DNA from 3 places in the Clostridium neuense genome. Region 1 is predicted to be linked to each of the others. Evidence: riboswitches for the same ligand, from Rfam matches in the RefSeq annotation. Region 1 holds a riboswitch; each other region holds the start of a gene.
What was found. Region 1 has a riboswitch for S-adenosylmethionine ahead of ACJDT4_RS08435 (O-acetylhomoserine aminocarboxypropyltransferase/cysteine synthase family protein). Riboswitches for the same ligand answer to the same signal wherever they lie in the genome.
Positions count from the first base shown of each region.

Region 1 (11,086 bases):
AGAGCTTGATTTAAGTCCCAAATTAAATCATCAGCATCTTCAACACCTATTGAAAGTCTTATCATATCTGGAGTAACTCCAGCTGCTTTTTGTTCTTCTGCATTAAGTTCTGCATGTGTTGTACTTGAAGGATGTATTACAAGTGATTTTGCATCTGCAACATTTGCAAGAAGTGAGAATAATTTAACGCTATTTATAAAATTCTTTCCTGCTTCAAGTCCTCCCTTTATTCCAAATGTGAATATAGAACCAGCTCCTTTAGGTAAATACTTCTTAGCAAGTTCTTTATATTGGCTGCTTTCAAGTTCAGGATAATTAACCCATGCAACCTTTGGATGGTTACTTAAGAATTCTACTACCTTCCTTGTATTTTCTACATGTTTTTGAACTCTAAGTGAAAGTGATTCTAAGCCTTGTAAGAAATAAAATGCACTTTGAGGACTAAGTGTTGCTCCTGTATTTCTAAGAAGTTGTACTCTTGCCTTCAATGCAAAAGCAGGTGCTCCTAAATCTGCATATACTAAACCATTATAGCTCTTATCCGGTGTTGTAAAATCAGGAAATTTTCCGCTTGCTCTCCAATCAAATTTACCACCATCAACTATAACTCCTCCTATAGTTGTTCCATGACCTCCTATAAACTTTGTTGCTGAATGTACTACAACATCTGCTCCAAATTCTATTGGTCTTATTAAATATGGTGTTCCAAAAGTATTATCTATTATAAGTGGTATTTTATTTTCATGAGCTATGTTTGCTACTGCTTCTATATCAAGAACATTTATTCTTGGATTTCCTATGGTTTCTCCATATACTGCTTTTGTCTTATCTGTTATTGCTTTTCTTATATTTTCTGGATCATCTGGATCTACAAAAACAACCTTTATTCCAAGTTTCTTTAATGTAACTCCAAATAATTCATAAGTTCCACCATATAATGTACTTGCTGCTACAATTTCGTCTCCTGCACTTGCTACGTTTAAGATTGCATATGTTATTGCTGCAAGTCCTGATGCTGTTGCAAGACCAGCTACTCCACCTTCAAGTGCTGCTATTCTATTTTCAAACACATCTGTTGTTGGATTCATTATTCTTGAATAAACATTTCCTGGTTCTTTTAATTGAAATAAATTTGCTGCATGATCTGCATTTTTAAATACGTATGATGACGTCTGATAAATCGGAACTGCTCTTGCTCCTGTTGCTGGGTCTGGCACCTGTCCTGCATGTACTTGTAATGTTTCAAAACCGAACTTTCTTTCTTCACTCATTTCTAATTTCTCCTTTAATAATTAATTTTGATATTTTGTAATTTTTCAAAAATTCAAATTAATATTTGCACATCTTTCAATTGCTTTTTTGAAGATACATATAAAACTGTATATAAAAAATCCCCTTCTACCATGAAGAGGATTAATTTACTATATACTGTTAGCTTAATTATCCTCTTATCTCTCAAAACTTAATTTGCAGGAATTAACACCATGCATTCAAATGAAAAATGCTGGTTGTTGGGTTTCATCGGGCCAGTCCCTCCACCTCTCTTGATAAGATGCTAAATATTTATTCGATTTTATTTCCTATTAATCAAATAGGAATTATTAACTTGCTTATGTTTAAATTATATCATGTTTTAAACTCATGTCAATATACTTTTTTAAAATATATTTATTATTTTTAACCACATTGCAATATAAGCCACACATTTTCAAAGTTTTTATTTTTAAGATCATCTTCTCTTATATAAAAATATATTTCTCCACAATCACCAAACATAAGCTCAAAATCTCCCTTTGAAACAGTACCTAGCTGAAAAAGTAATTTCCATTCACTTTTATGTGCTTTTATTTCTTCCTGCTCCTCAGGCGTAATATCCAATTTTCCGCCGCAATATATTTTTCTTGAAACCCCTTCACATTCATGAAGCATAGAGCCTTGAATAGAATCGGCATATCCTAAAAGCTTATTTGAAAAATCAGGCGCCATATTACCTTTATATTTAAATTCATCATATATTTCATATCCACTTGAATTATACTCATTGCATATGTCTTCGATTTCTTCATAATCCGGAATATTTTCTTCACTTTCAAAGGTTAATTTTATTGAAGGCAGCTTATATTCTCTAGGCATGTCTTCTGGATAATCAGTTCTAACAAGCTTTGAAATATCTCCATCGTAATAATAAACCCTGGCTGAACCCTTGTCATTTGGGTCAAATCCCCAGGACATAGTTTCAAGTTCATAGAAAAAATAAAGGATTCCCGTGCTTGGAAGTCTATTATCTAAATCATACTTTTTAACTTCTTTACAATTTATTTGAGCAATAAAACTAAGCGGTCTATTTTTTGTAAAATCTTCAAGAGGAACCCTTCCATTAAAATAATACCATTTAAAGCCCTCTGGCAAATCTGGATGCCCACCAACCTTTGATGTTCCAATAGGTAATTTTTCAGTATTTTCTACATCAAAATTTACTTTTATAGAATTTAATTTGATTTTTTTAGCTGCTTCAATATAGTCCACTTTTTTACCACCATTCATAAAGAATATTCAATTATTTTATCTAACAAGACACTGTATTTCATTCCTGCTAATGCTGCACTTTTAGGAAACAACGAATTTGTTGTCATTCCTGGAAGTGTATTTAACTCCAGTACATATGGCATTCCATTACTTACTATAATATCAACTCTAACATATGCCTTGCAATCAAATATCTGCCAGCAGCATTTTGAAACATCTTTTATTTTATTTTCTAATTCGTTTGGAATCTTTGCCAATATTTCTTCAGATTCTCCTTCAGTATATTTGCATTTATAATCAAAAAAATTCCCCTTTGACTTAATTGATAATATAGGTAAAATCTCTCCATTTAGCATGCAAACTGTATATTCATTCCCAGCTATATATTTTTCAACTATAACTTCATCATCATATTTAAAAGCTTCTTTTATATTTTGCTCCAACTCTTGTTTATTTGAAGCCATTGATATGCCTATGCTTGATCCTCCATTATTAGGCTTTACAAACATAGGATACTGAAGTAACTCAATTTTTTCAAAATCAACTTTTTTATTTTTATAAATAACATAGAAAGGCGCTGTATTAATATTTTCTGCCTTTAATATCCTCTTAGTTTGCTTTTTATCCATACATATAGCACTTGTAAGCATATTACAACCAGAATAAGGCATTGAAATGCTATTAAGCAGAGCCTGTATAGTTCCATCTTCTCCAAAAGCACCGTGAAAAGCTAGCAATGCAAAATCTATACCTTTTACTTTTTCAATTACCTCATCCTTTGAATTTATTATAATTGGATAAACTTCATATTTATTTTTATCAAGATTTTTAACAATTTCCTTTCCAGAAAGAATGGATATTTCTCTTTCCGATGATATTCCACCCATAAGCACACCTATTTTCATGTATAACAACTCCCTTAAATACTCTGTTATATAATTATATAATTAATAGTGGCTTAGTATAAGCTCCACAAAACATGTTTTTATATTCTAGTGTGGAACAAAAAAAAGTAGTTGAAAAGAGGGATGTTTCAACTACTTTAGTAAATATCTTTTTTATTATCATTACTTGCCTGTAACTTAATAATAAGCCATTTTTGTTAAAAAAGTATGACTATATTAAGTATATTCTATTAATTATTTTCCAGGGTTAAAATTTAAAGCAATTACATACTAATATCAAATAAATAAGCATAATTAAGAAATCGTGCTTGACTGATTAGGATTTCTATTTTATAATAGTCTTTGTCGGTAATTATTATATATTTAACGATTATTAATACATAAAGGGGTATGGCTCAACGGTAGAGTAGTGGTCTCCAAAACCATTGGTTGTGGGTTCAAATCCTACTGCCCCTGCCAAATATCATTAATGTAGTTTAGCAGTAATATTTTCAAGTGTTTAAAGTAGTTGATAGTTTATCAGCTACTTTTCTTTTTTGTCTGTAATATTTTAAAAAAACTATCCCAATCATCTCCAGCACTTTACTGTATCTTAAGAATGTATTGTTTTCCATCATTAAATATTAAAGATGTTCCATCTTGACTCCACCTTATGTCCTTTATTAAATTTTTACTTTGATAAACTTTCTTCATTTTACCAGTAGATAAATCCAAAATATCTAAGGAAGTGGTAGTATCTTTAATTACATCTTTAATTGGAGTACCCTTTGGTAATGGTATTATAGCTGGAAATGCAATAGTTTTTCCGTCCTTCGAAATATCATATACAGGACCTACAGCACTATTCCTATTAAATTCAGTAGTTTTAGCTTCACCCAACTTAACACCTTCATCATTAAAATAAACAAGTCTTGTAAAATCATCGGTTTTATTCCAATCATCAATTAAAAGCACATTATTTTCCAAAGTATATCCTACAGCGGTTCCTACGGTTCTATATATCTGTTTCATCTCATTTGTTGCTACATTAACAGAGTAGTATGTTGATTTCATGTCTTCACCAGTTGCAGAAGGATCATCAACTTCTACTATAAAATTACCAGAAACATCATTTCCAGAAACTTTAATATTTAAATTACTTGCAGGCCAAGGATGGCTTCCTGCAACAGGAGCTTTAACATTGCCCGTCTTATATATTGTTCCATCTACATTTTCAACATTCCACTTATTTCCTTCATTTGGATAATAAACAAATAATTTATTATTATCTATCCAACTATAATTTGCTTCTTTTGCCTTATACTCTCCCTTAAAATCAGTAATCTTTCCATTAGTTAAATTTAATATTTTTACACTTCTACTAAAAAGCTTGCCAGAATTCAAATCATTTTGCCATTCAGTATTACCTACCTGTGGCATAACTTTTGGTTCAGTATAAAGAACATATTTTTTATCCGGCGAAATCTTAATAGGATCACCAGCATCATTAACATCTTTAAAATCTTTTGTTTTTCCTGTATTTATGTTATACACACTTAAATAATAAACTGGGTATTTAATACCTGGTATGTTAGGATTACTATACTCTGACTTTTTATTTAAGGTCAAAACCTCATTGTCACTTAGCCATTCAACAGCTTCACCACAAGATAAAGCATTAATTTTAAAAGTTGCATCAGTTTTTGCAACCTTTGCTGCTGAATAGCTTAAAAGCGTAACATTCTTTTTAACATTGTTGGCAAATATTTGTTTATAACCAATACCTGCACTTGTACACAAAACAGCAGCTGAAAGCAATCCTATCATTACTTTTTTCTTTACCATAATATTACCTCCTAGTATGTTTTATGATTATTATCATATTCTACTACCTTTACATTAATATCACGATAATGTCATATTAATGTAAACTCATTAATTTAATATCTTGCGGCAATATAATGGTAAACCTTGAACCAACATCTATTTCTGAAGTTACTAACACTCTCCCATTTTGCTTTTCAACCATCTTTTTAACAAATGAAAGTCCAATTCCAGTTCCTCCAGTTTTCCTACTCCTATCGTTTTTAATCCTATAAAAATTTTCAAATATTTTATCTAAATCCTTATCAGAAATACCAATTCCAGTATCAGCCACCTCTATATAAACTTCCTTTTCCCTGTCATATGTACATATGCTTATGCTTCCATTAGGTTTGTTATACTTAATAGCATTATCTATTAAATTAATTAGTATATGCCTAACTCCTTCCTCATCACCTATTATGGTTAAATCCTTAAGGTTAGTGCTATATTCGATATTGTATTTTTTTATCTTTCCAAGCATTCTAGAAGAAATCTGCTCAATTAAAGGTTTTAGCTTAACAGCTTTCTTTTTCACTTCAAAATCATATTTTTCCAAGGACGATAGCTTCAAAACATTATCAACCATATCACAAAGTCTATTACATTCCTTAACTATACTGCTTGAAGCTTCTTTAACAAAATTAGGATCATACTCATACATAAGCATTATATCTGCTGATGCTTTTATTGACGTAAGGGGAGTTTTAAATTCATGAGTAACATTCCCTATAAATTCTTTTTGTTCTTTGCCCATTTTTTCTAGTTTCTCAACAGCTTTGCTTAAATCATCTCTTTGCTTTTTTAAAACAATAATATCATTTTCTATGGTATTACTCATAAATTCTACACCATTACTTAAAGTTCCAAGTTCATCATTTCTACTAAGCTTTTTTATATTTTTAAAATCTCCATTTTGAATATTGGCTACTGAATAAATTATTTTATTTATATCATTTGTAAACGGAACCAAATACAAAATTCCAAAAGCAATTCCAACTACCAATGAAATTAACCCCAATATAATAAATAACATTTTAATATTATTGTAAAAATCATTTGTTTCCTTAACCGAATATCTAAGCCTCAATACTGCAACTATAATGTTATTATATTTAATTGGTGAATAATAGTACAGTTGATTATCATCTTCTTCATATGCTATTTTATTTTGTAAACAGTATCTTATCATTTTCTCATCATCGCTATTTTTATTACTGCTTTCAATTGTATACATTAAATTTCCATTTACATCATAAATACTTGCTGGAATTGAATTCAACCATGGTTTATTAAATAAATCAGCATTATTTAAATGAATTTCCTTTTGATTTTTCATATCTATGTATTTAGAAGAATTTAGTTCATTAGATAAATACTGCTCAAACAAGTTTTTTTGATTTAAAAGTATGCTTTCATTTTTCATCTTCTGATAACTTTTAATTCCCCTAAGAACTAAAAAACTCAAGAGTACTATTACTAGAATTAACAGTGAGGTTATAAATGAAGTTAATTTAACCTTTATTCCTACTTTCATATGGATTCACTCCTTTATACCCTACACCATGAATAGTCATTATTAGCTTTTCATATTTATCGCCTAATTTTTTTCTTATTCTCTGAACATGTGTATCAACAGTTCTCGTACCACCTATGTATTCCATATTCCACACTAAATCAAGTAATTGATCTCTTGTATATACAATATTAATATTGGAAATCAGTAAATACAACAATTCAAATTCTTTTGCCGTAAATTCAAGTTCTTTCCCTCCTATAGTTACAACTCTTTCCCTATAATCAATTTTGAAATCGTCTATTACTATAAAATTATTATTTATTGAAGCTGATGATGTCTTCTTACACCTTCTAGATAGAGATTTTACTCTTGCTATAACTTCCCTAATATCAAAAGGTTTTGTTAAATAGTCATCTGCTCCAAGCTCAAGTCCTAACAATTTATCTACAATATCATTCTTTGCTGTAAGCATTATTATTCCAACATTTTCATCTTCTATTTTTTTACATACATCATATCCACTTATAACTGGAAGCATCAAATCAAGTATAACTATATCAGGTTTAAAAATGCGAAACTTATCCAAAGCTTCTTGTCCATTATATGCTTTTTCAGTTTCATATCCTTCCTTATTTAATGCATATGAAAGCACATTTAAAATACTCTCTTCATCATCTACTAATAATATTTTTTCTTCCATAAATTCACCTCAAATTTATCATTTTATATGCATTATAACTATTAAAAAATCGTATATGCGTCTTTATTTAATTATAACAACTAAAATATATATTTCAACAAATTCTATTTATCACAACTTAAATATAAAATGCTTAAACTACATAAAAGAATTTACAATTTTTCTTAAAATATGCTTGACTGAATCTTTATTCTGGCTTATAATATTTGTTGTTGGTAATTTAACAGTTATTTATTATAGGGGTATAGCTCAATTGGTAGAGTAGCGGTCTCCAAAACCGTTGGTTGTGGGTTCGATTCCTACTGCCCCTGCCAAACTTAAAAAGAAAAAGACTAGATTTTAGATTAATTTATTTCAATCTAAAATCTAGTCTTTTTTATTTAAAAGTTTCAATCATAATTATATTCATCTACATACCTGGCATTGACGACATATTATTAACAATCTTTGGATTTACCATACCAAAAATCATAGCAATATGAGCAACAACTAGGAACCCACCTACAAGAATAAAATGAATTTTCATCTTTTCCTCAAAGGTTTTATGCTTAAATATTATTCCAAGCTCCATCAAAGCGATTGGAAGAAGAAAAACAACTCCACTTAAGTAAAACCCAACAGCAGTTACGTCTACCCAAGTATGCCACCCTCCTGTGGTAGTAAGCGGTATAACAGCATTAAATAATAAATATATAAATATACCTGTAAAGTATATTCCATCAAAAATACCAACATATTTATTTAAGCTTCTTATTCCTCCATTTTTTACTCTGTTAAATATGATGAAAAACTCTGTTATTGTAAGTGTTTCAGCGCATATTACTGGAATAGCCATAAAAATAATCAAATTCCATGGCTGATTATCCGCTAATAGCGACATATAATGTGTCATATTCATAGTTATTAATCCTCCTCTAATTTTTTCTCTTAGATATTAGCATGCCTATATGAAGATTTTATGAAGAGGATAAATTTCTAATGCTTTTGCCACATTTAAAGTAGCAAGCGGCAAAATACTTTCTGGTTCTAAGACCTTTTTCTTTATAAATCCCTTTACTGTTTCATGGAGGTTAGTTATTTTAGCCGCTTCAATACCTATTGTCTCTTTTGTTACAATTATAGTTTTAGTTATTAATTATTTTCTTCATAGAAGCTTCGTTTTTCTTCATCATATCTACTAAGTTTCCATTTTCATAGTAAATATTAAACTTCAAAGTTTTCATTGAATATTTTTTTACAAGTTCAATATTATCATTTAAATCTTTATCATCATCATAAATAAAACACACTTTATTTTGATTGCTTATCTTATCACTTATGTCCTGAACTGGAGTACCCTTAACTTGTGTTTTAACCTTAACACTTTTTAACCCATTATAACTAAAAAAATAATCAAACTTATATTGTGTAGTAACAAATGTGTAATCATCAAAATCTTTAACTACATCTTTAAATTCCTTTTCCATATCCCTTACAGCTTTTACACAGCTTTTGAATTTTTCTTCATAATAATCTCTACTTTTGGGATCCTTTTCTTCAAGTGCATTCCTTATATTTAAAAGAACCGTATTGTAATTATCAAAGTTTCCCCAATAGTAGGGATTTTTATCTATGTTTTCATCGCTTTTTTTATCATCCTTATCAAGAGAATTCATTTTGGTACCTCTTGAAACATCTATTGCACCAATCTTACTTTTATCAAGCTTATTTTGAAAACCTGATACCCAAGGTTCAAAGTCAGCTGAAGTATAAATAAATAAATCATATTTACTTATGTTATTTAAACTATCAGATGTATACTTAAACTGCCTTATATTACTATCATCCTTACTAAACATAAATTGAACATTATCTTTATCTCCAGTTAAGCTTTTAACTATATTGTAAAGATATTTATTTGTAACCATTATATCAAGACTTATTCCTTGAGTTTTACTATTCTTTTCTTTTGGTACATTCACATTAGTCTTAGAATTACTTTTGCATCCAGAAAATGAAATTATGATTGCAAAAGCCATAATATAACATAAAATTTTTTTCATAAATATTCACCTCAAATAAAATCAACAAAAAAACAAAAAGACTTCTAGTCTTGTTTTAATATTGTCTTATTTATATTATATTATATCTGCATATCTAACTCAACATTGAAATAAGTTTCCATTATATTACTGTAATATATTATTATAGATAAGATTAACAATATTTTAATACTATTTTTGCAACAAGTATATTTTGTCGTTTTATAATTATTTTAAATATGATAGAATATTATAGTAGAATTACTTTACGGAGGAAAATTATGAGTATATGTTTTGAAAAAATCATAAGGGCAATATCTTTAGCTTTAGATCTTTCTCAAATAAGTTCTGTTGAAAATTCAACAATAGTTGAGGAAATTTCAAATATACCTTTATCTACACATAAATTTTTAAATCATTCAAAACGTACAACTTACATATCACTAAAGGTAGGTAAAAGACTTAATTTGCCCGAAGAATCCATTAAAAATTTATACATAGCTTCACTGCTTCACGATATAGGCGCAGCTAATTCTTTAAGTAAAAGTCATACATCGTCTACTTTTATTAAGGAACACTGTATATTAGGGGAATCTATAATAAAAAATCTTCCTATTTACAGCGACATATCCAAAATTATATTATATCATCACGAAAATTTTAACGGCAGTGGTCCTCTGCACTTAAAAAATAAGGATATCCCTATTGAAAGTAGAATAATACATATGGCTGATTTAGTAGAACTGCTTTATAAGGATAATATTCCGGCATATAAGCAGCATTCTAAAATTATATCCTGGGTTTCAGAAAATTCCAATACAATATTTGATAAAAATGTGGTAAAAGCCTTTTTATCAATAACTAAAAACGATATTTTTTGGTTTGATTTAGAAAACATTGGTTTTATGGATTTTATACTTGATAATATATCCCCTGAGATCGACACTAATATAGATTTAGACCAATTTGAAAAAATAGCTTACATACTTTCAAAAATAATAGATAATAAGAGCAATTTTACAGCTGAACATTCTAGAGGAATTTCAAAATTGTCTTATCAAGTTTCAAAGTATGTTGGCTACTCTGAAGAAAAATGTATAAAAATGAGAATAGCTGGTCTTCTTCATGATATAGGCAAGCTTGCAATTCCAACTTCTATACTTGACAAAAATGCTTCTCTTACAGATGACGAATTTTCAATTATAAAGTCTCATGTATATTATACAAAAATTATTCTTGAGAGAATAGATGGAATTGATGATATAATTTATTGGGCATCTTCTCATCATGAAAAACTTAATGGAAAGGGCTATCCTATGGGTTTAACTTCAAAAAAAATATCTGAAGAATGTAGGATTCTAGGTGTATGTGATATTTACCAAGCTCTTATAGAAAATAGACCTTATAGAAAAGGATTGTCAAGTAATCAGGCCTTCAACATACTTAATGGTATGGCAGATGATGGCTTTATATGTCCTATAGCGGTGGAACAATTAAAAAGTACTTTAGATAAGATAAGTTAAGGTAGTAGTTTATATTACCTTTTCTTTTTTTCAAATTTGATATAAAATAC
Region 1 covers NZ_JBJIAA010000006.1:109,423-120,508, forward strand. Annotated here, with positions in the region: gene ACJDT4_RS08435 (O-acetylhomoserine aminocarboxypropyltransferase/cysteine synthase family protein) at 1-1,271, opposite strand, end outside; SAM riboswitch class I at 1,446-1,554, opposite strand; gene ACJDT4_RS08440 (YwqG family protein) at 1,678-2,526, opposite strand; gene ACJDT4_RS08445 (D-alanine--D-alanine ligase) at 2,541-3,431, opposite strand; tRNA gene ACJDT4_RS08450 (tRNA-Trp) at 3,816-3,890, shown strand; gene ACJDT4_RS08455 (hypothetical protein) at 4,014-5,255, opposite strand; gene ACJDT4_RS08460 (sensor histidine kinase) at 5,332-6,810, opposite strand; gene ACJDT4_RS08465 (response regulator transcription factor) at 6,788-7,492, opposite strand; tRNA gene ACJDT4_RS08470 (tRNA-Trp) at 7,731-7,806, shown strand; gene ACJDT4_RS08475 (DUF6803 family protein) at 7,902-8,390, opposite strand; gene ACJDT4_RS08480 (metal ABC transporter substrate-binding protein) at 8,617-9,534, opposite strand; gene ACJDT4_RS08485 (HD-GYP domain-containing protein) at 9,795-11,036, shown strand.

Region 2 (11,086 bases), on a different contig from region 1:
GGTTCTTCTACCTCCATATGCATGTGCGCCTTTATCATTTATTCCCCTATAAGCCTCAGTTTCTACAATCTTACCAGAGGTTTTTATTCCATTTACCACATGTACAAAGTTTTTTCCTAAAAGTTCCTTAGCCACAACTATAGTATCTCTGCCATAAAACTCCTTTGGTAATTTCAAAATATCACCCTCCTAAAATCAGAGTAAAGAGTAGAGTGATAGTTAATTTTCTTCCGCTTCACTACAGAAGATTAAAAACTTAGTAAGCTATCACTCTATAAATCCACATTCATTCTACTCTTTACTCTGTTTAATTGCTTTATTAATTCTCTCGAGTCCTTCTTTTAAAATAGATCTTGGACAAGCTAAGTTAATTCTTTCAAAGCCATTTCCTTCGTCTCCAAATATATATCCTTCATCAAGCCAAACCTTAGCTTTTTTTAGAATAAACTCATGAAGCTCACGAGGATCCATCTTCAAGGCACTAAAGTCAAGCCATGCAAGATAAGTTCCTTCTGGTTCTATAACTTTTACATAAGGCATATTTTCACTTATATATTTCTTCATAAAATTTAAGTTTTCTTTTAAATAATCCATAAGTTCACTTAACCACTGTTCTCCATGATTGTAAGCTGCAACCGAAGCACACTCGCTAAAAGCATTAGGCTCTGCATTTCCAATACTCTCTATCACATTTATAACTTTTCTTCTAAGCTCTTTATTAGGAATAATAAGGCTTGAAGTTCTAAGTCCTGCTAAATTAAAAGTCTTGCTTGCAGAAATGCATACTATAGAATTATTCTCGAAATCTTTACTTATTGCTCCAAAGGTAGTATGTTCATTTTCCTTATATATTATGTCAGAATGAATTTCATCCGAAACAACAGTAACTCCGTTTTCAAGGCATAAATCACCTAATTTTTTAAGTTCCTCCTTAGTCCATACTCTTCCTACAGGATTATGTGGACTGCACAAAATTAATGTTTTGACTCTTTTATCCTTAAGCTTTTTCTCAAGGTCCTCAAAATCCATTTTATATTTTCCATTTTCAAATTTCAAAGGATTTCTAAGAACTCTAAAACCATTATTTTCAATAGCTCTAAAAAATGGATAATAAACAGGTGTCTGAATAATAATCTTGTCCCCAACTTGATTTAATGCTTTTACTATTAAATTAAGTCCTGTAACAATTCCTGGAGAGTATACAATCCATTCCTTCTTTATATTCCAGTTATGCCTTCTTTTAACCCAAGATATTACAGCATCATAGTATTTATCACTAAATCTAGTATATCCATACACGGCATGTCCAGCTCTCTTTTTTACTGCTTCTAAAATTTCTGGCAGCACTTCAAAATCCATATCTGCTACCCACATTGGAAGCACATCTTCTCCCATTGCATCCCATTTTTCACAATTTGTATTTCTTCTCTCAATCACCTTATCAAAATCGTAACTCATTAAATAGTCCCCTTTCGTACAAAGTAAAGAATAGAGAGTTGGGTAAGCGATGATACAAGTTAAAATCTGCTCCGTACTCTCTGCTCTTAATTTTCTAAATTATATAGTGAAACTTATTTGTAAAACATTATGAATCATAAATTTAAAGATTCCATACATTTTAACTTCAAAATCAAAGGGGACTTTTCACCTTTTACTGCTTTTAAAATAACTCTTTGCTAAAGTATCTGTCTCCTCTGTCTGGAAAAAGCGTTACTATATTTCCACCTGTTATTTTCTCAGATAATTTCAAAGTTCCTGCCATGGCTGCCCCAGATGACGAACCTACAACAAGTCCCTCTTTTATTCCTAAAAGCCTCACCATTTCGAAGGCTTCATCATCATTAACCTTTATAATATCATCCACTAGCTTCATGTCCATGGTATCAGGTATAAAATCATTTCCTATACCCTCTATATTATAACATAGTTCTTCTCCGCCTCCCATAGTTGAACCAACAGGATCTACTAGTATTCCTTTTATTTTGGGGTTTTTTTCTTTTAAGAATTTAACTATACCGGTATATGTTCCACCACTTCCTGCTCCTGCTACAAAGTAATCTACTTTTCCATCAAGTGCTTTATATATTTCTGGTCCTGTAGTTTCATAATGTGCAAGTGGGTTTGCAGGATTTTCAAATTGTTTAAGCGATATAGAATTCGGTATTTCCTTCAAAAGCTCCTCTGCCTTAGCTACAGCACCAAGCATACCCTTTTCTCTTGGTGTGTTTATAATTTCAGCCCCATAAAGCCTCATTATTTTTTGCTTTTCTATTGAAAACTTCATAGGAACTACAAATATAACCTTATAGCCCTTATTTAAAGCTGCCAGTGCAACACCTATTCCTGTATTTCCAGCTGTAGCTTCTATTATTGTTCCACCTTTTTTTAGCTGTCCACTTTCTTCAGCCTTTTCAATCATGTATACTCCTATTCTATCTTTAACACTTCCACCTGGGTTAAAATTTTCAAGCTTAGCAAATACGTTTATTCCTTTTGTGAATTGAATATTATTTATCTTTAAAACTGGAGTATTTCCAATAAAATCCTTAATATCATTTAAATAATTCATTTTTAACATCCCCTATCTTATATATGGATAACTGACAAATTAAAAATTTCAAATTTCAAGTTTATCCTGACAAACTGGAAGTTGTGAAGTAACAATGCTTCGTCGCGTTAAAAAAATCCTATAAATCTAAGGTTCAAAAATCATAAAATACTAAGATATTTCAATAACTCGCCATCGCTCAGACAGATTGAAATATCTAAGCATTTTACAATTTTTGAACCAAGATTTATTAGAATCTTTTTAAATCGTTCCTTCAGCATTGTTATTTCACTCCCACGGTAATACAAGGAAAAAATTCCTCCGTACCTACTGAATTTTGGTGTAAATCTTTATAATCCATCATTTAAAGAATTTATAATTGCTTTTTATTGTAAAATCTCGTCAGCGGTGTATTTTTCGTAGAGAATCGGAGAAAAATATTCCTTGCTTTTTCGGGCTAAGTGAAGCGATGTTGAATTGGGATGGTTTAAATAAAGCTTTATAAATCTTAGATGGTAAATCGTAAAAGTCTTAGAGAATTTAATCTGTTTGAGCGATAGCGAGTTATTAAATTCTCTTAGAATTTTAGGATTTATCGTCTTAGATTTATTAGCTTTATTTAATATCCCAAATCAATGTCACCTCGCTAAATTCCAGTTTATCAGCATGAATTTAATATTAGTATTCTCAATCTTTAAGCTTGCTTATCTAATAAGTTCAAAAGCCTTTTTTAAGTCTTCTATTAAGTCCTCAACATTTTCTATTCCAATAGATAATCTTATAAGGTTATCAACTATTCCAAGCTCCTGTCTCAATTCATACGGAAGAGCAGCATGTGTCATAGTTGCTGGATGGCATGCTAGTGATTCAACTCCTCCAAGACTTTCACCTAAGGTTATAAGTTCTATATTCTTCATAAACTTTTTATAATCATATTTTTTATCTATTACAAAGGATAATACTGCTCCAGCGCCTTTTGCCTGCCTCTTTTGAAGTTCATAACCGGGATGGCTTTTTAGTCCTGGATAATATACCTTATCTACTTCTTCTCTGCTTTCCAAAAACTCTGCAATTGCAGTTGCATTTTCAATATGTCTATCCATTCTAACTGGAAGTGTCTTTATTCCTCTAATGAGTAAGAAACTGTCAAAAGGTTGGAGTATGCCTCCTGTAGAGTTTTGTATAAAGTGAATTTTCTCTGCCAGTTCCTCACTATTAACTACCACAAGTCCAGCTATTAAATCGCTGTGACCTCCAAGATACTTTGTTGCACTATGAAGTACAATATCTGCACCAAGTTTTAGTGGCTTTTGAAGGTATGGTGTCATAAAAGTATTATCAACAACTGTTAAGAGTCCATTTTTCTTTGCTATGTCTGAAACAGCTTTTATATCTGTTATATCCATAAGTGGATTAGTTGGCGATTCTATAAAGATAGCCTTTACCTCTTCATCTATATTAGTTTCAATGTTTTTTATATCAGTCATATCCACCATTTTATATTTTATATTGAAATTATTAAAAACTTTATCAAGTACTCTAAAAGTACCTCCATAAACATTATTTGATATTAAAATTTTATCTCCACTTTTAAATAGCATTATGACTGCCGTAATAGCTGCCATTCCTGATGCAAATGCAAAACCTTTTTCTCCCTCCTCAAGATCAGAAATTAGTTTTTCAAGTGCAGCCCTTGTAGGATTTCCAGTCCTTGAATATTCATAACCTTTGTTCACTCCTATTTCTTCCTGCTTATAAGTTGACGTCTGATATATAGGAACATTAACTGCACCTGTCTCCTTATCTCCATCAATTCCTCCATGTATTACTAGTGATTCAAATTTCATAATATCTCCTCCATTTTATATTTTTCATATTGTTTTACTAGGTTTTTATTTATAATTTAATATTTTTTACCCTGTGCTATGAATATCCCTACTTCAGTAAACTCACCTTTACTTGAATAACCTGTGCATTTAAGTCCACTGCTTTCAACACTTATTTCCTTTAAGCCCGCTTTTTCCATAGCACTTTTTATTTGCTTATGAGAAAAACCAAGCCAAACATCATGCATTTCTTCTCTAGCCCAAGTACCATTATGCTGTTCTACATCTGATATTATTAAAGTTCCATTCTTTTTTAGTATTCTTTGCATTTCTTTAACTGCTTTTTGTATATCTTCTATGTGATGAAGCGCCATATTGATAAAAACTGCATCTACACTCTCATCGTATAGTGGCAAATCATACATATCGCCCTTCATTGGATATATATTTTTTATCCCTTTATTAAAAGTAGTTTTCTTTAATTCATGAAGCATATTTGTTGAATTATCCATTGAAAAAACTATGTCTGCCCTTTCTGACAGTCCAAGAGATATAAAACCAGTGCCACAGCCTAAGTCTGCACAAACTTTATCTTTTATATTAACTTTAGAAATAACCTTGTTTCTCAGTTCATCCTTAAAATACTCCTTCCTTATTTTGTTCCAATCTTCTGCAATCTCATTAAAATAAGCTGCTGAATTCATAATTAAACACTCCTTCTAAAAATCTTAAAAAATAAAAAAACTCCTGCCTCTATAAAAATCTTATAGAGGCAGAAGTTATATCTGCGGTCCCACTCTACTTGCTGCAATAAAAACAGCACTCGTAATTAGGTACATCTTAATACCCTAACGCTTTATCGTGCGTACACGCCGTAGTTCACCATGTATAAAATACATTTCAACCCGGTTCTCAAGGGTGCATTCAATTAAATTCTCCCAAAAATCCATTTCAGCCAATGTGGATTTATCTCTGATGTTATAAACTTAATTTACTATTCCCTATCATCGATTCACCTTTAATAACATTTTATGCAAAAATAAAATTTACGTTCATGTTATAAACATTATACAACTATATTTTAAATTTTACAACCTAATTATTTCCGTTTTTTCAATAGCTTCCTCTATTAGCTTTTCTTTGTCTAGAATGCTTTCAGATTTTCTTATTTGCTCCAAAATAGGCTTTGTCTTAGGATGCTTTGGTACAAATATAGTGCAGCAGTCCTCATATGGAAGTATAGAAGTTTCATAAGTTCCTATCTTTCTTGAAATGTCCATGATGTCTATCTTATCAAGTGCTATAAGTGGTCTAAATACAGGTCTATCGGCGCAATCATTGCTCACCACAAGCCCCTGCATTGTTTGACTTGCAACTTGACCTATGCTTTCCCCTGTAGCAACAGAATGTATTTCATTGTCCTTTGCTATTCTGCAAGCGATACTCATCATAAATCTTCTCATAATTATAGTGAGTTCGTCTTCTCTGCACTTTTCTATTATCTGCATCTGAATATCTGTAAAAGGAACCACATATAAATTAGTTCTTCCAATATATCCAGTTAATATTTCAGCCAACTTTTTAACTTTGTCTTTAGCTCTTTCACTTGTATATGGAGGACTGTGGAAATATACACAATCAACCTCTACTCCTCGTCTTGCCATCATATACCCTGCAACTGGAGAATCTATTCCACCAGAAAGCATAAGAAGTGTTTTTCCATTAGTACCATATGGCATTCCATTAAGCGCCTTTATAGGTTTTGAATAAACATAAGTATTGTCTCTGACATCTATGTGAACCATGCATTCTGGATTATGTATATCTACAGTTATATCCTGAAGATTATCTAGAACATAAGCTCCAACTTCTCTATTTATCTCCATTGAATTATATGCAAAAGTTTTGTTTGCCCTGTTAGTCTCTATTTTGAAAGTTTTAGCTCCACTTTCCTTTACTTCCTCAAGTGCCTTAGCTTTTATAGCATCATAATCTGTTTCTATCTGTGATACCACACAAATTTCAGCAATTCCAAATACCTTCATTAATCTTTCTATAATTTCATCAACATCGCTGCCCTCTAAAAACCATCTTCCAGAATCATGAACAAAAGTATATTCCAAACCCTTTAATGATCTCTTCATATTGTCTCTTAATTTTTTTTCAAATTTGCCCTTATTTAAACCCTTCAGGAAAATTTCAGAGGCATATTTAACCATTATCAGTTTTTTCATTTTTTTATTCTCCTCAAAAACTTAAGTATTTTTTCTAAATTTTCTACTGCATAATCTATTTCTTCGAATGTATTTTTAGGCGAAAAACTAAATCTCAAAGCACCATCCATATAACAATTTTCAACTCCCATTGCTGCTAGGACATGACTTATATGCTTTTTCTTTGATGAACATGCTGACCCAGTAGATACGTATATTTCTTTATCTTCAAGCGCATGTACTAGTACTTCTCCTCTTACTCCATTAAATGAAACATTAACTACATGTGGAAGAAAATCCTCGCCCATTCCACAGTTAATCTTAATATCTTCAATTTTAGAAATTTTATTTATGAAGTATTCTTTTAGACTCTTCACCTTAGAATAGTTTTCTTCCATATTCTCATGTATATTTTTTGCTGCGTAAGCAAAAGCTGCAATTGCAGCAAGGTTTTCTGTTCCACCACGTAAGCCTGCTTCCTGTCCACCGCCAGCTATAAGTGGTTCTGGCATAAGACCCTTTCTTATATATGCAAAACCTATGCCCCTTGGTCCATATATTTTATGGGCACTAGTTGAAAGCAGATCTATTCCCATTTTTTTAGGATTTATCTTTAACTTTCCATAGCTTTGAACTGCATCTACATGAAATTTTACTCTTGAACTTTTTGCTTTTATAGCTTTACTTATAGCTTCAATATCCTGAATAGTGCCTGTTTCATTATTAACATGCATAATGCTCACAAGAACAGTATCCTTTGTTATACTGTTCTCAAGCTCTTCAAGGTTTATTTTTCCTTTACTATCTACATCTATATATGTAACTTTTACTCCCCATTTTTCAAGCTGAGCAAAAGTATTCAAAACACTAGGATGCTCTATTTTAGAAGTTATAATGTGTAATCCTGGTTTTGCAAAACCTTTTATGAGAAAATTATTGCATTCACTTCCACCAGAAGTAAATATAATTTCACTTTCTTCTGCTCCTATTGTATCTGCCAAAATTTTTCTTGATTCTATTAGCTTATCCTCTGCCTTTTTACCTAAAGAATGAAGTGATGACGGGTTTCCATAATAATTATAAAAAACATCCTTCATTATTTCTGAAACTTCTTTAAGAGGCTCAGTAGTTGCACTATTATCAAAATATACCAAGTGCGAGTCCCTTCTTTCTTATTAATTCATATCAATTACCACAATAAATATAAGCCAATAGAAATTAATTGTCAACTTTTTTATTTTTTTAATTTTTTCAATCTATTTACTGCCTCTATCAAGGTCTCATCCTTTTTAGCAAAATGGAATCTAATATAATTGCTAACATCTTCCTTAAAGAAACTTGACCCAGGCACTGCTGCAACTCCTATTTCATTTGCAAGCCACTGGCAGAATTTATAGTCATTTTTTTCACCAAATTCAGATATATCAACTAAAACATAATATGCACCTTGAGGTTCAAAATATTTAAGTTTAGCTGCATCCAATCCATCCAAGAAAAGCTGTTTTTTTCTATCATAAATATTAATTAAATTATCATAATACTCTTCTCCAAGACTAAGCCCAGCACATGCAGCTTTTTGAAGTGGTGCTGCTGCCCCCACGGTCAAGAAATCATGAACTTTTTTGCAGTTATCAATTATTTTTTTGTCAGCTATAACATAACCAAGTCTCCACCCAGTTATAGAATAAGTTTTAGAAAGTGAACTACATGATATAGTTCTTTCCTTCATTCCAGGAAGTGATGCCATATAGGTATGTTTATATGGTTTATATACTATGTGTTCATAAACCTCATCTGTTATTACAAAAGTATCATATTTTTTAGCCAAGTCACTTATATACAAAAGTTCCTCTCTTGTAAATACCTTTCCAACAGGGTTAGATGGATTACATAGTATTAAAGCTTTAGGTTTCTCCTCAAATGCTTTTTTCAAAGCTTCTTTATCAAAATTAAACTTTGGTGGAATAAGTGGAATATAAATAGGTTCAGCTCCACAAAGTATTGCATCTGCTCCATAGTTTTCATAAAAAGGAGAAAATACAATTACCTTATCTCCTTTATCACAAACAGACATCATTGCTACCATCATTGCTTCAGTACTTCCACAGGTAACAACTATATTTTCATCTGGGTTTATATCAATGCCCATATATTTTCTCTGTTTTTCAGCTAGTTTTTGTCTAAATTCATTTGATCCCCAGGTAATTTCATATTGATGTGGTCCATGAATTGCTGCTTCTTTAAGAGCTTCAGTTATCTCAAGTGGAGGCTCCCAATCTGGAAATCCCTGTGATAAATTAATAGCACCACAATCATTAGCTACTCTCGTCATTTTTCTTATTATTGATTCCGTAAACCAATCAAGTTTATTGCTTAAATTAGGCATTTTATTATCATCTCCTATAAAAAAATAAAACCGCTTTTCGAGTAAGAAAAACAGTTTTTTAATTTCTAGAATATACTTTTCTCTTATCTCTCAAATAAATTTGCAGGAATTAACACCATACATTCAAATGAAAAATGCTGGTTGTTGGGTTTCACAGGGCCAGTCCCTCCACCGCTCTTGATAAGAAACAATATTAAATTTTAATTAAATTATATCATTCTTTTTATTAATGTACTAGTTTAAATTATGTTTTATGTTAAAATATTATTTTCTGATTTCAGTATAGTCAACATCTACTACATTATCTTTGTTATATGCAAATTCTTCATCTATACTTGAAAACTCTTCAGATATTTTATCTTTTTTATTAGTTTGCATTTTTCTACTACTTTTATTTTCAAACCACTTAGTTATTTTAAATACACCCCAAATAGTTACTCCTGCCACTAAAAGTACAGGAAGAATTTTTATAAATAATGATATTGCTAAAAATGCAATGACTAAACCACCTATAGTACCTAATATTCTTTTATTTGAAAAACTCATTATAATCACTCCTCAATGTAAATTTAACTTTAAAAATATTATACCACAACCTTTTAATAAATAGTATAATATAACGCTTAAAAAAGTATTAATAATCTGTTAATAGTGTTTATAATTTTAATAAATTTATTGCTTTTGGTTATACTACATTAATGTGCAAATCCTTTAAATACTTTAATTCAAACTAAGAATATCATGGAGGTTCTTTTAATATGGCTCATAAAGGTAACAAAAACAGCAAAGATAATAAAAAGGCTGGTCAAAAAACAAAAAGCACTCTTGAAAAAATGACACAGGAATTATCAAATGAAATTGGTTTAACCTATGACAGGTCTAAACGAAAAAGAAATAAAAATTCAAATACCAACAGTGATCCTAGAAGCTAAAAAAAATAATATGTACTCAAATATTATTATAATATTTGAGTACATATTATTTTTTATCAAAAGAAAAAGTGATACTACTATAACTTACTTAGTTCTTTTTCCAATATTTCTTTAACCATAGGTGGATTTGCTTTTCCCTTACTTGCTTTCATAACCTGACCCACAAGATATCCAATTGCTTGCACTTTACCTGCTTTGTAATCTGCAACTGATTTTTCGTTATTTTGAAGCACTTCCTTAACCATTCCTTCAAGAGCACTACTATCACTTATTTGTGACAATCCTTTTTCTTCAACTATAACCTTAGGCTCTTTAGAAGTCTTAAACATTTCTTCAAATACTTCCTTTGCAGCAGTATTGCTTATAACCTTTCCTTTTATCATATCAAAAAGTTCCTTCATATTTTCAGGGGATACAGGTATACTCTTAGAATCCGTCTCTGTTTCTCTCATTAATCTAAGCATATCTCCAAGCATCCAGTTCGAAGTAGTTTTGCTCTCTGCACCTAAAGCTACTACCTTTTCAAAGTAATCAGATAGTGCCTTATCCTCTACAAGTATCTCAATTTCCTTATCTGTAAGTTCATATTGTTCTTTAAATCTTTTTGTTCTATCAACTGGAAGCTCTGGCATTTCTTCATTTACACTTTTGATTAATTCATCTTTTATAACTATAGGAATTATATCTGGTTCAGGAAAATATCTATAGTCATTAGCATCTTCCTTGGTTCTCATGGTTACAGTTTTTCCCTTTCCTGCATCCCATCTTCTTGTTTCCTGCTTTATTCTGAAGCCTTCTCCAAAATCATAAAGCTCTTTCTGACGTTTTTCCTCTTTTTCAAGTGCTTTTTGAAGTTCCTTAAAGGAGTTTATGTTCTTTATTTCAACCTTAGTATTGTATTCTTCTTTTCCAAATTCTCTTAAAGATATGTTAGCATCACATCTCATTGAACCCTGGTCCATACGACAGTCTGATATATTTGCATACTGAAGTATTGCCCTTAGTGTTTTCATAAACTCAACTGCTTCTTCTGGCGAACGCATATCTGGCTCAGAAACTATTTCTATAAGAGGAACTCCAACACGGTTATAATCTATAAGTGAATAAGGTTCATACTCCATGTGTACAAGTTTACCTGCATCTTCTTCTATATGAATTCTATTAAGTCTTACTTTTCTCAT
Region 2 covers NZ_JBJIAA010000001.1:96,528-107,613, forward strand. Annotated here, with positions in the region: gene ACJDT4_RS00485 (DNA-3-methyladenine glycosylase) at 1-177, opposite strand, end outside; gene ACJDT4_RS00490 (MalY/PatB family protein) at 292-1,458, opposite strand; gene ACJDT4_RS00495 (PLP-dependent cysteine synthase family protein) at 1,661-2,569, opposite strand; gene ACJDT4_RS00500 (bifunctional cystathionine gamma-lyase/homocysteine desulfhydrase) at 3,253-4,395, opposite strand; gene ACJDT4_RS00505 (class I SAM-dependent methyltransferase) at 4,452-5,078, opposite strand; gene thiI (tRNA uracil 4-sulfurtransferase ThiI) at 5,463-6,608, opposite strand; gene ACJDT4_RS00515 (cysteine desulfurase family protein) at 6,605-7,741, opposite strand; gene ACJDT4_RS00520 (pyridoxal phosphate-dependent aminotransferase) at 7,822-8,973, opposite strand; SAM riboswitch class I at 9,054-9,160, opposite strand; gene ACJDT4_RS00525 (hypothetical protein) at 9,238-9,519, opposite strand; gene ACJDT4_RS00530 (small, acid-soluble spore protein, alpha/beta type) at 9,732-9,905, shown strand; gene gatB (Asp-tRNA(Asn)/Glu-tRNA(Gln) amidotransferase subunit GatB) at 9,983-11,086, opposite strand, start outside.
Region 2: it holds a riboswitch for S-adenosylmethionine, as region 1 does, so the genes downstream of both, ACJDT4_RS00520 (pyridoxal phosphate-dependent aminotransferase) here and ACJDT4_RS08435 (O-acetylhomoserine aminocarboxypropyltransferase/cysteine synthase family protein) in region 1, are expected to answer to the same signal.

Region 3 (11,086 bases), on a different contig from region 1:
TTTATAAGAAGAATAAATAAAGAGGATGGAACCACGATAATTTATACTTCGCATTATATGGAGGAGGTTGAAACTCTATGTAATAATATATTTATCCTTGATTTAGGAAATGAAGTTGCTTATGGTTCAAAATCAGAAATTAAAGCTATGGCAAGTGTACATGGGACTATAAGACTAAAGGTAAGTGATTTTAATGACCAGTTATTGTTAAGATTAAAGGAGTTAAGTGGTATAAAAGATGTTTTTTTTGAAAACGAAGAAATTAAGATATTTATGGATGAAAGTAAATTTAAAATAGAGGAGCTGCTTTTGCTTTTTTCAAAAGAAAATAAAAAAATAAAAAGTTTTAATCTCGAAGAGGCTTCTTTGGAAGAGGTTTTTTTGGCCATTACAGGTAAAAATTTAAGAGATTAGATGTACGAGGATGAAATATATGTCAATTAAGAGTAATATTATTATAGCCCTTAAGGGAGTAGTTGCAAGTTGGAAACAGATACTATTAGCATATGCTGTTTTTCCTGTTCTGATTGTTAGTTGTCTTGGGTATTTTTATAAAGATATATATAGTCCTAAAACCCAAATTGATAAAATTAATATAACTATAATTGATGAAGATCATAGCAGAGGGTCTGCAGAGTTCAAAGAAATTTTTCAAAATTCGGATATAAATAAGATAGTTAAGATAGTTAAAAATGGAGAAATCACTATTAAAATACCAAAGGGGTATGAAGAAAAAATAACTAAGCTCGGCAGTGTTACGATAACAGTTAGTGGAAAATTTAATGTACTACAAGATGATAAAGATACCATTAACAGTATCATAAGTAGTTATGGAAAAATTATTACTGAAAATAAGATTATTTCAAATAACATGGACTTATTAAGCGCAGAAAATAAGAAGAAAATAAACGCTGCTTTAAATAATATATATTCTCAAAAAATACTTAAAAGCAAATTTGTAAAATCTAAAAAGACTTTAAATTCCTATGAAACCTTAAGTGCTACTCTAATTAGTTATATTATTGTAGCAATAGCTGTAAACATAGCCGCTTCTTATAAGAAAGAGAAAAAAGATGGTATATTTAAAAGGCTTATGGCTATGCCTATGAGGAAAGAAAAATTATTTAATACAACATTAATATGTTATTTTGAGTACAGCATAATTTTTGGAGCTGTATATATATTGACACTTATTGTAACTGGTTTTGCTTTTAGAGGGTGTAATTTTATAAATTTAGCAGTTGTACTTATTTGTCAAAGTTTACTAATAACAAGCTTTTCAGGATTTATTATAGCCTTTTTTAACGATGAATTTTCAATACCTATTCTTACAGCTTTGCTTTTTTTTCAAACATTTTTTGGAGAAACCTTTGTTCCAATTCAGGAGGTTTCTAATGGGCTTTATATAAAAGTATCTAAACTTGCTTTTTTAAATATAGTACCGGATACGTATAAAAAATGCATGCTTTTTAATTCTTTTAGCAGTATAGAAAAAAATTTAGCTTACATGATTATTTTTTCTATAGTTATTTATATTATAGCTCTTTTTAAGATAAAAATTAGATGGGAGACTGCTTAGTATATGAGTTTTATTATGGTTTTACTAGCTAATTGTAAAAGATACTTTAAGAATAATAAAAATATTGTGTTCATGTTTTTTGTGCCAATACTTCTTACAGGCTTTGTGTATTTTACTGGAGATAATAAAAGCGAAACTTCTAATGGTAAAATTGCAGTAATCAATTTAGATAGAGGTGCATATGGCAATAAGCTTATTAAAGAATTAAAAATAGGTAAGACTTATAAAAATAAGATTGAAGCTTTAGAAGACTTAAAAAATAATAAATATACAGCTGTATACGAGCTGCCAGCTGATTTTTCTAAAAGCGCTAATGAAAAATTAAAACCTGTAGTTAATGTTTATAAGCTTCAAGCTGGAAATATTAACAATGAATTTGAAAATAGATTAAAAAATAGTATAAAAGAAATTATGAAGGTTAATGTTTTAGAGGAAAGCAATATTATTAAAGATGAAAGTGAAATAGAAAAGAATATTATACATATTGATTACAAAAAAACCGATAAATCAATAGGAGAGGATAAACTTTTTCCTGTATTAAACATTATGTATCTTATGATTATTAACTCAACCTTGTTTGGTAAAGATTTAATAAGTCTTAAGAAGGAGAAAATATTAGAGAGAGTTTCTTCTACAGCAAATAATGAGTATAGTATATTAGGCAGTATATATCTATCAATGGTAATAGTTCAATCTGCAGCCTCTATAGGCTCCCTTTTTGTAATAAATTTAGTTTTTAAATATGGTTTTCAAAGCTTTGCATTTGAAGTTTTAAATATAATTTTAATAAGTATGATATCTATAGCTACAGCAATAATGGCGTCACGAATGTCTGAACAATTTCAAATGGGAGCACTTATAGTAGTGTTAATAAACCTATTAATGCTTACTATCTATTTTATAGGGATAAGTGAGAAAGGCAAATTCCCTTTAGGTGAAATCCTTATGAAAATTACACCTTTTTATTGGGCTATGGATAGCATTAAAAATTTTAGAATCTTTCCTAATACCATTATTTTAATACTTATTGCACTAGCGTTTTTTACTGCGGGAAGCGTTAAATATTCAGCAATTGCCAAGAGCGAATAAGGATAGATTTGACATAAGTTAAAAAAATGATATACTTAATGAGTATTAAATAAATCTTATCGAGAGTGGCGGAGGGACTGGCCCTGTGAAACCCGACAACCAGCATGTTTAGTGTATGGTGTTAATTCCTGCAAAATAATTTGCAAGATAAGAAAATGTAAATTTGTTAAAAAAACTGCTTTTCTTATTGAATTGCAGTTTTTATTTTTTTATAATGGAGGGATAAATATGGAAAAAAGTAAATTACCAATTAGAACGGTTGTTGCTATAGGTATTGGAGCAGCAGTGTTTATAATATTAGGACGTTTTGGTTCTATCCCATCTGGTATTCCGAATACTAATATAGAAACAACCTATGCATTTTTATCAATTATGTCTGTTATATTTGGACCAATTGCAGGCTTATTTATAGGACTAATAGGACATGTATTAAAAGATTCTATTTTTTATGGACAGATTTGGTTTAGTTGGGAGCTATCTTCAGGAATATTTGGAGCAATAGTAGGAATTGCAGCTAGAAAAATAAATATTGAAGAAGGTTTATTTGGGTTTAAACAAGCAATTATATTTAATGTTATACAAGTTATTGGAAATGCAATTGCATGGTTTTTAGTAGCACCAACTTTAGATATAGTGATGTATGGCGAGCCAGTAAATAAAGTTTTCATTCAAGGAATTGCAGCAGGTGTCGCAAATATGATTACAGTAGGAATAATAGGTACAATACTACTATTTACTTATGCTAAAACTAGGACAAAGACTGGAAGTTTGAATAAAGAAGAGTAAATAAAATTAGTGAAACAGTTAAATAAGTGTCTTTAAATGTGATATTATAATAAAGGCACTTGTTTTTTTTGCACATAACTAGGTAGGTGATATAAGTGAGAAAAAAGGTAATTGAATTCGAGAATTTTGGATTTCAGTATAAAGTTCAGGCGAAGCCAACATTAAAAAATATAAATCTTACTATATATGAAGGAGAAAAAGTTTTAATAGTCGGACCATCTGGATCAGGGAAAAGTACAATAACTAATTGCATTAATGGTCTTTCACCCTTTCATTATAAAGGAAAAATAACTGGAAGCTTAAAAGTAATGGGGCATGAGACGAAAGAGATGAGTATACCAGAAATATCAAAATATTGTGGTACTGTACTTCAAGATCCTGATAGCCAATTTATAGGACTTACTGCTGCAGAGGATATAGCTTTTAAACTTGAAAATGACTGCGTTCCTCAAAAAGAGATGATAGAAAGAGTTTCTAAAGTTTCTAGTATAGTTGATATGAAGGAATTTATAGATTCGTCGCCACAAAAGCTTTCAGGTGGACAAAAGCAGCGAGTTACCCTTGCAGGCGTAATGGTAAATGAAGTTAATATACTTTTATTTGATGAACCACTTGCAAATTTAGATCCGCTGTCAGGTAAAAATGCAGTTAAATTAATAGATGATCTGCAAAAAAAAGAGAATAAAACTATAATTATAATAGAACATAGACTTGAGGATGTTTTAAGTTCAGATGTAGATAGAATAATTGTTATAAATGATGGAGAAGTTGCTGCGGATATGACTCCAGGTGAGCTTTTGTGCTCAAATATTTTACAGGCTTGTGGAATAAGAGAGCCTTTATACATAACAGCTTTAAAGTATGCGGGGTGTGATATTACTGGTGACATGCAGCCTGAGCATATTAATACTATAAAACTTAAAAATTGCAGGGATAAGGTAATCAATTGGTATGAAGGATTACCATATAATAATGAAGAGGAAAATGGCAACACGATTTTGGAACTTAAAAATATTTCTTTTGGATATACTTCTGAAAAGGCAACGCTTAGAGATGTATCATTTAAAATAAAAAAAGGTGAAATGGTGAGTATAGTTGGAAAAAACGGAGCGGGAAAATCAACTATATCTAAAATAATATGTGGACTTCATAAACCTCAGTCGGGAAGTATACTGTTTAATGGAAGAGATATAGCCAAAGATACAATTAAAGAACGTTCTTCGTACATAGGCATGGTTATGCAAAATCCTAATCAAATGATTTCAAAGGTAATGGTGTTTGATGAGGTTGCATTTGCTTTAGCAATAAAGATGGTTCCAAAAGAAGAAATAACAAAAAAAGTCAATGAAGTTTTAAAAATCTGTGGTCTATATGAATTTAGAAAATGGCCCATATCAGCGCTTAGTTTTGGTCAGAAAAAAAGAGTTACAATAGCATCTATATTGGTCATGAATCCTGAACTTATAATTTTGGATGAGCCAACAGCGGGACAAGATTTTAAGCATTATACAGAGATAATGGATTTTTTGGTTGAACTTAATAAAAAGGGTGTTACTATTGTTATGATTACTCATGATATGCATTTAATGCTTGAATATACACAGCATGCTATAGTTTTTTCTAAAGGAAGTAAAATTGCTGATGATACAGCTATAAATGTTTTGACTAATAGTGAAGTAATAGAAGCTGCAAATCTTAAGACAACCTCTATATTTGAGTTAGCAATTAAGTTAAATATGGATAAGCCTAAAAGTTTTGTGAAAGCATTTATAGATTATGATAGGGGGAATAGAAAAATATGAGCATGAATAACGCTATGTTATCTTATATAAAAAAAGATACTCCAATACATAGATTTACTGGTGCTGCAAAGTTAATATTTTTTATATTCTGGGTAGCAGCATCTATGATTACATATGATACAAGGCTTTTAGTAGCTCTTGTTATAGTAGGCGGAATTGCATTTAGATTTTCGAAAATAAGATTTAAGGATGTGTCTTTTGTAATATATTTTATACTTTTCTTTTTAGTTATAAATACCATACTTATTTTTGCATTTGCGCCTTATCAAGGTGTGAAAATATATGGAACCAGACATAATCTGCTTCATATAGCAGGAAGTTATTATTTTACAAAGGAACAGTTATTTTATCAATTTAATATTGCAATTAAGTATTTTGTAACCTTACCTATGGCACTTTTATTTATTGTAACTACAGATCCAAGTGAGTTTGCTGCCTCGTTAAATAAAATAGGAGTTGGTTATTCAATTGCATATGCAGTTTCACTTACTTTGAGATATATACCAGAAATTCAAGGAGAATATCATGATATATCATTTGCACAGCAAGCTAGAGGAATAGATATGTCTTCTAAAGAAAAATTTACGAGAAGAATAAAAAATGCTATTTCTATACTTATGCCTTTAATATTTTCAAGTCTTGATAGGATAGAAACTATTAGCTGTGCCATGGAACTTAGAGCTTTTGGAAATAATAAAAAGCGTACTTGGTACAAGGAAAGAAAGTTTAAAAAGAATGATTTTTTAATAATTGCTGTTGGCGTTATTTTGTTTGCTATTTCGCTTGGTCTAAATTTACATAGAGGAACCAGATATTTTAATCCGTTTATATAGATGCATCATTTAGCATTGTTTTTTTCAAGTTCATTGTAAAGCTTAAGAACTCCTTCTCCCCATTTGGGGTCCTCAGCGTATTTTCTATTTATCCAGTGAAAAGGTTCTTCAGTTTTTGGCCTATCTTTGCATAAATTAATTACAGTTCTGCTGGCTATTTCGGCAGCATCTTTAAGGTTGGTATTATATTCTTGCCAGCTGTGGAAAACATTAAAGGGATTGTTTACTATTTTCTTTGCATATTGTTCATTAGCTGGTACGAAGTCTTGCTCTTGGCCTGTAATTGCGAATAAAACAAGCGGATTCAAATTAAATTCTTTTGCCACTCCAAGTATTGTTGAAAAATAAGGTTCCTGTTCTAATAAAGAGTTTTTATTGTGTAAATATTTTTTTAAAGAGTTTTCATTTATATTTTTATAGCTAAAATAATTAGGTAAATTAGAATTGGGTAATTTAGCTGAAGCAATAAAAGCTTCGGATTTTTTGGCTGTTTTTTTAAAAGTAATTTTTATATTTTTTGCTTTTGAAGTATTTATGATATTTTTAATAGCATAAGAATTGTAAAGAGCAATGGTAATCACAAATAAAGCACAAATAGAACCTTTAAATATTTTTGAATTAAGGATTGTTTTTAGCTTCTTTTGGTTTATAACTAAAGGTATGGTTTCAGGTACTAAAGTTTCTACAGGGACATTTTGAGTATCTAAATTAATTTCCGAATTATCCTCTTTAATAGGAGATAGCTCTATATCAAATTTTTTAAATTCTGATATAGAAATTTTGTTTTCTACCTTAGAATTTACCCAATTTAAAACACTTTCATAGAAATTAAATTCAGCATCTTTTTTGGAAATGCATGTGTTGAATATATCTATGAGAAAAATTGTCTTTCCGTTTTTTAATAAGGTACTTTTTAGAAGATCTTGCTTAAGCTTAGCGGTATATTCTTTTTCTATTCCATCAATATTCTTATCTAGAATTTGATGTATAGATGAAGTTAAAACGTTTAGCTTTTGAACTTGAGTATAATTACTATATTTTTTGTTTATATATTGTTTTAGAATTAAAACGTCATTCTTAGAAATAACCTTTTGGTCTTGAAGCTCGTCCATAAAACTTTCCATAAATATTCCAACCCCACTATAAAAAAGAAAAATACTATAATAATTAAATATTCTTTATTTTATTGCAAAATCCTTTTTTATTATCGATATTTAATAGTTAAAATGTAGGGTAAATAGTTTTATTTTGTAGTTAAAAGGGTGTTTAATCAATACAATTAATTTTACACTTTAATTGCAAATAGAATATTCACCTTACACATTTATAGCATATAATGATTGTAAAACTAATGATATGGAGGTCTAAAGTTGGAATTAAGTTTAATTTTAGCCGTGCTGTTATTTTTTATATTAATTTCATCTTGTAATAACTACGAATATAATAAATTAGTTTTTATGGATAAAGATTCTACAATTCAATTAAAGGGAGTAGCTATCATTTTTGTTATATTAGCGCACATGAAATTAATGTATTATTTTGATGCAAAGGCTATTGGAAATTTTGGAGCAATTGGTGTAGATATTTTTTTAATGTTGTCTGGTTATGGTGTTTATAAATCATATAAAAAAAGAGGGGTTGGTATTGATTTTATATTAAGAAGACTTAAGAAAATATATACACCACTTATAATTGTTGTTTTACTTGAATTAGTGTGGAGAATATACGGAGAAAAATCTAATTACTCTATACATAGAATAATAACTTTTTTTACTGGGTTTGATACGAAAAGAACACTAGATGGAACATATTGGTATATATCTTTTATTTTGTTATGGTATGCTATTTTCTTTATTATTTATAGATATAGCAAACACAAAAAAATAAGCATTATCTTATTATTTTGTTTTTCATATTTATTTAAAGTATCAAAATTCATAAGCCCAATAGGTGATTTATCTTGGCAGTATTCTCTTCACTTTATTTCGTTTCCTTTTGGAATTTTAGTTGCAACTTATGAAAGAAATATAATAGAGTTATTAAATAAAGACATGTACAAACTTATTATTATAGTGTTAGTTATTGGCAGCATTAGTAGTCATTATGTATTTTCAGGCAATAGTGAATATTATTGGTTATATGATATTAATGTATCCATGATTTTTATATTTTTAGGAGTTTTATTACAATCATTAGGTTTTATGAGTAAGTTTTTAAAATCTATAGGAAATATTTCATATGAGGTTTATTTAGTAGAGATGCAGATATTGACGTATTTAAATCTTACTAAGTTGATTGGTAATAAATTTGTAGGTGATATTGCTGAAATAATGTTTTGTTTTATTGCAGGATATGCTTTAAATAAATTTATTGACAAATTCCAAATACTGACCAGTAACGTATTAAAAATTATAAAAAAAGATTATGCAGTTAATGATTGAAATATTGTAATAATATTAATTTATAGCTATAAAATCTGTATGAATTCCACTATATTTTCTCTGTATGAAATTTATACAGATTTTTTTATGTAAAAATGTTACATGTTTTGCTATTAATCAACTAAATATTACAACTTATATACAAATTATATATGTTTTGCAGAGAGTTAAGGTGTATAATAAATCTGGTATATTTTATGCAAAAAATATTTTTGAATTTCATATTTATGGAGCGTAAGATAATTTTATTTAATAAAGTATTAAAAGGGTGAGCTAACAGTGATAAAGATATTAATTGTTGAAGATGATACTGCAATTTCAAATTTAATAAAGCTTAATTTAAATATATCAAACTATAAAAGTATACAAGCTTATGATGGTGAGGAAGCTTTAAAACTTATTAAAAATGGAAAATTTGATTTACTTCTACTTGATGTTATGCTTCCCAAGATTGATGGTTTTACTATTTTTCAAAAGGTTAAAAAATTAAATATCCCAACTATTTTTTTGACAGCTAAAGCTTCGGTTGTTGACAAGGTTTATGGTCTAAAATTAGGAGCTGATGATTATATTACTAAACCTTTTGAAGGAATTGAGCTTTTGGCTAGAATTGAAAATACGTTAAGGCATTACAGTAAAAAAGGTAATATATTTTTATATAAAAATATAGAGATAAATGTAGATGAGAGAAAAGTTAAGGTAGATGGCAGAGATGTTAATCTTACTTTAAAGGAGTTTGAACTACTTTTGTTTTTAATTCAAAATAAAAATAGTGTTTTAACTAGAGAAAAAATACTTGAGAATGTATGGAATTATGATTATTATGGCGAAACAAGAACTGTAGATAATCATATACAAAGGATAAGAAAAAAGTTAGATTTGAAAAATGAAATAAAGACTATATTTGGATTAGGATATAGACTGGAGGAATAAATGAAACTTTGGGAAAAAATTTTTATATGCACACTAGTTGTCTTTGAAGTTTTCTTTGTTCCGTCAACTATATATTTAATAAATAGAAGTTTTAAAATAGATTTGCAAAGTGAAATTGATTCTGGAATAAATGAGCAAAATAGATTTTGTGATTCCGTTGACATTGTCGGTAGAATGCAGCTTATTTATATGAAGAATAATGATGATAAGAATAATATAGATTCTGCTATTATTTCTTATATAAGATATGTATCAAATGAGAAAAGCTATTTTCAGATATTTGATGCTAATAATAAGGTTATATATGATAGTTTTGGAAAAGGAATAATAAAACATAAAAATGATTGGCATATACCTAATAACAAGGTGACTTATGAGATAAAAGAGATAAGCGATAAGAATTATTTATATGTAAATAAAGTAGTAAATGTAGATGGTATGCGTTATATGATTTCATACATAAAGGAAATATCAGTAGTATATAGGAATTACAGGTATTTGTATAATGTTTTAATAAAACTAAATATTTTTGTATGTATAACTTTAGTGATTGTTATGATGATACTTAGTAAAATTATTATAAGTCCAGTTAATAAACTAATAAAATCAACTAAGGAGATATCAGATGGCAATTTTAATGTGAGGGTTAATATTAGTACCAGAGATGAAATTGGAACTTTAGCGAATAACTTTAATTATATGGCAGGTGTGATTCAAAATAACATAAATACATTAAAGGAAAGCTCTGAGGATAAGCAAAAATTTATAGATGATTTATCTCATGAACTTAGAAGTCCGCTTACATCAATTATAGGTTATACAGACTATCTTATAACAAATAAAGATTTTGATGAGGAAACCTTAAATTCTTTAAATTATGTTTATAAAGAAGGAAAGCGTCTTCAAAAGATGTCTTCAAAGTTAATGGATTTAATTGTACTTAGAAAAGAAAGACCTAATATGAGAAAATACAATATTAAAGGGATTTTAAAAGAAATAGAAGCCTCTATGCTTCCAAGATTAAAGGAAAAAAATATAGAACTTATAATTTCTTCAGAAGAAATAGATATATTATTGGATAGAGAACTTATTTTTATATTTATGAGAAACTTTATTGATAATGCTATTAAAGCCTCCAAACCTAATAGTCAGATATGTGTAAGAGCATATCTGAACGGCAATCCATTTATCGAAATTGAGGATCATGGAATCGGAATACCTAAAGAGGATGTGAAAAGAATATTTTCACCATTTTATATGGTTGATAAAGCCAGGGATAGAAGAAACAATGGAGTGGGACTTGGTCTTTCAATATGTGATAAAATTGCTAGAATACATAATGCTGAAGTTAAAGTGCAAAGTGAACTTGGAGTTGGAACTATTGTGATGGTTAAGTTTAAAGAAACAAAAAAACTGTAACTATGTATTTACAATTTAATTGCAAATAGGAGAAAATTTAAATACACGTATGGTTTATTATAGTATTGTAGTCGAATTCGGCAAGAAAAAGTTTTTGGAGGTAATTTATATTATGAATAAGAAAAGCTTAATGGGAGTTTTACTAGCTGCAGTAGTTACATTGACAAGCACATCAGTTATGGCAGCTGCAAGGCAAAATACAGA
Region 3 covers NZ_JBJIAA010000017.1:80,798-91,883, forward strand. Annotated here, with positions in the region: gene ACJDT4_RS18750 (ABC transporter ATP-binding protein) at 1-414, shown strand, start outside; gene ACJDT4_RS18755 (ABC transporter permease) at 434-1,579, shown strand; gene ACJDT4_RS18760 (ABC transporter permease) at 1,583-2,668, shown strand; SAM riboswitch class I at 2,722-2,822, shown strand; gene ACJDT4_RS18765 (ECF-type riboflavin transporter substrate-binding protein) at 2,897-3,454, shown strand; gene ACJDT4_RS18770 (ABC transporter ATP-binding protein) at 3,550-5,256, shown strand; gene ACJDT4_RS18775 (energy-coupling factor transporter transmembrane component T family protein) at 5,259-6,089, shown strand; gene ACJDT4_RS18780 (hypothetical protein) at 6,095-7,213, opposite strand; gene ACJDT4_RS18785 (acyltransferase family protein) at 7,460-8,530, shown strand; gene ACJDT4_RS18790 (response regulator transcription factor) at 8,810-9,463, shown strand; gene ACJDT4_RS18795 (sensor histidine kinase) at 9,464-10,882, shown strand; gene ACJDT4_RS18800 (hypothetical protein) at 10,995-11,086, shown strand, end outside.
Region 3: it holds a riboswitch for S-adenosylmethionine, as region 1 does, so the genes downstream of both, ACJDT4_RS18765 (ECF-type riboflavin transporter substrate-binding protein) here and ACJDT4_RS08435 (O-acetylhomoserine aminocarboxypropyltransferase/cysteine synthase family protein) in region 1, are expected to answer to the same signal.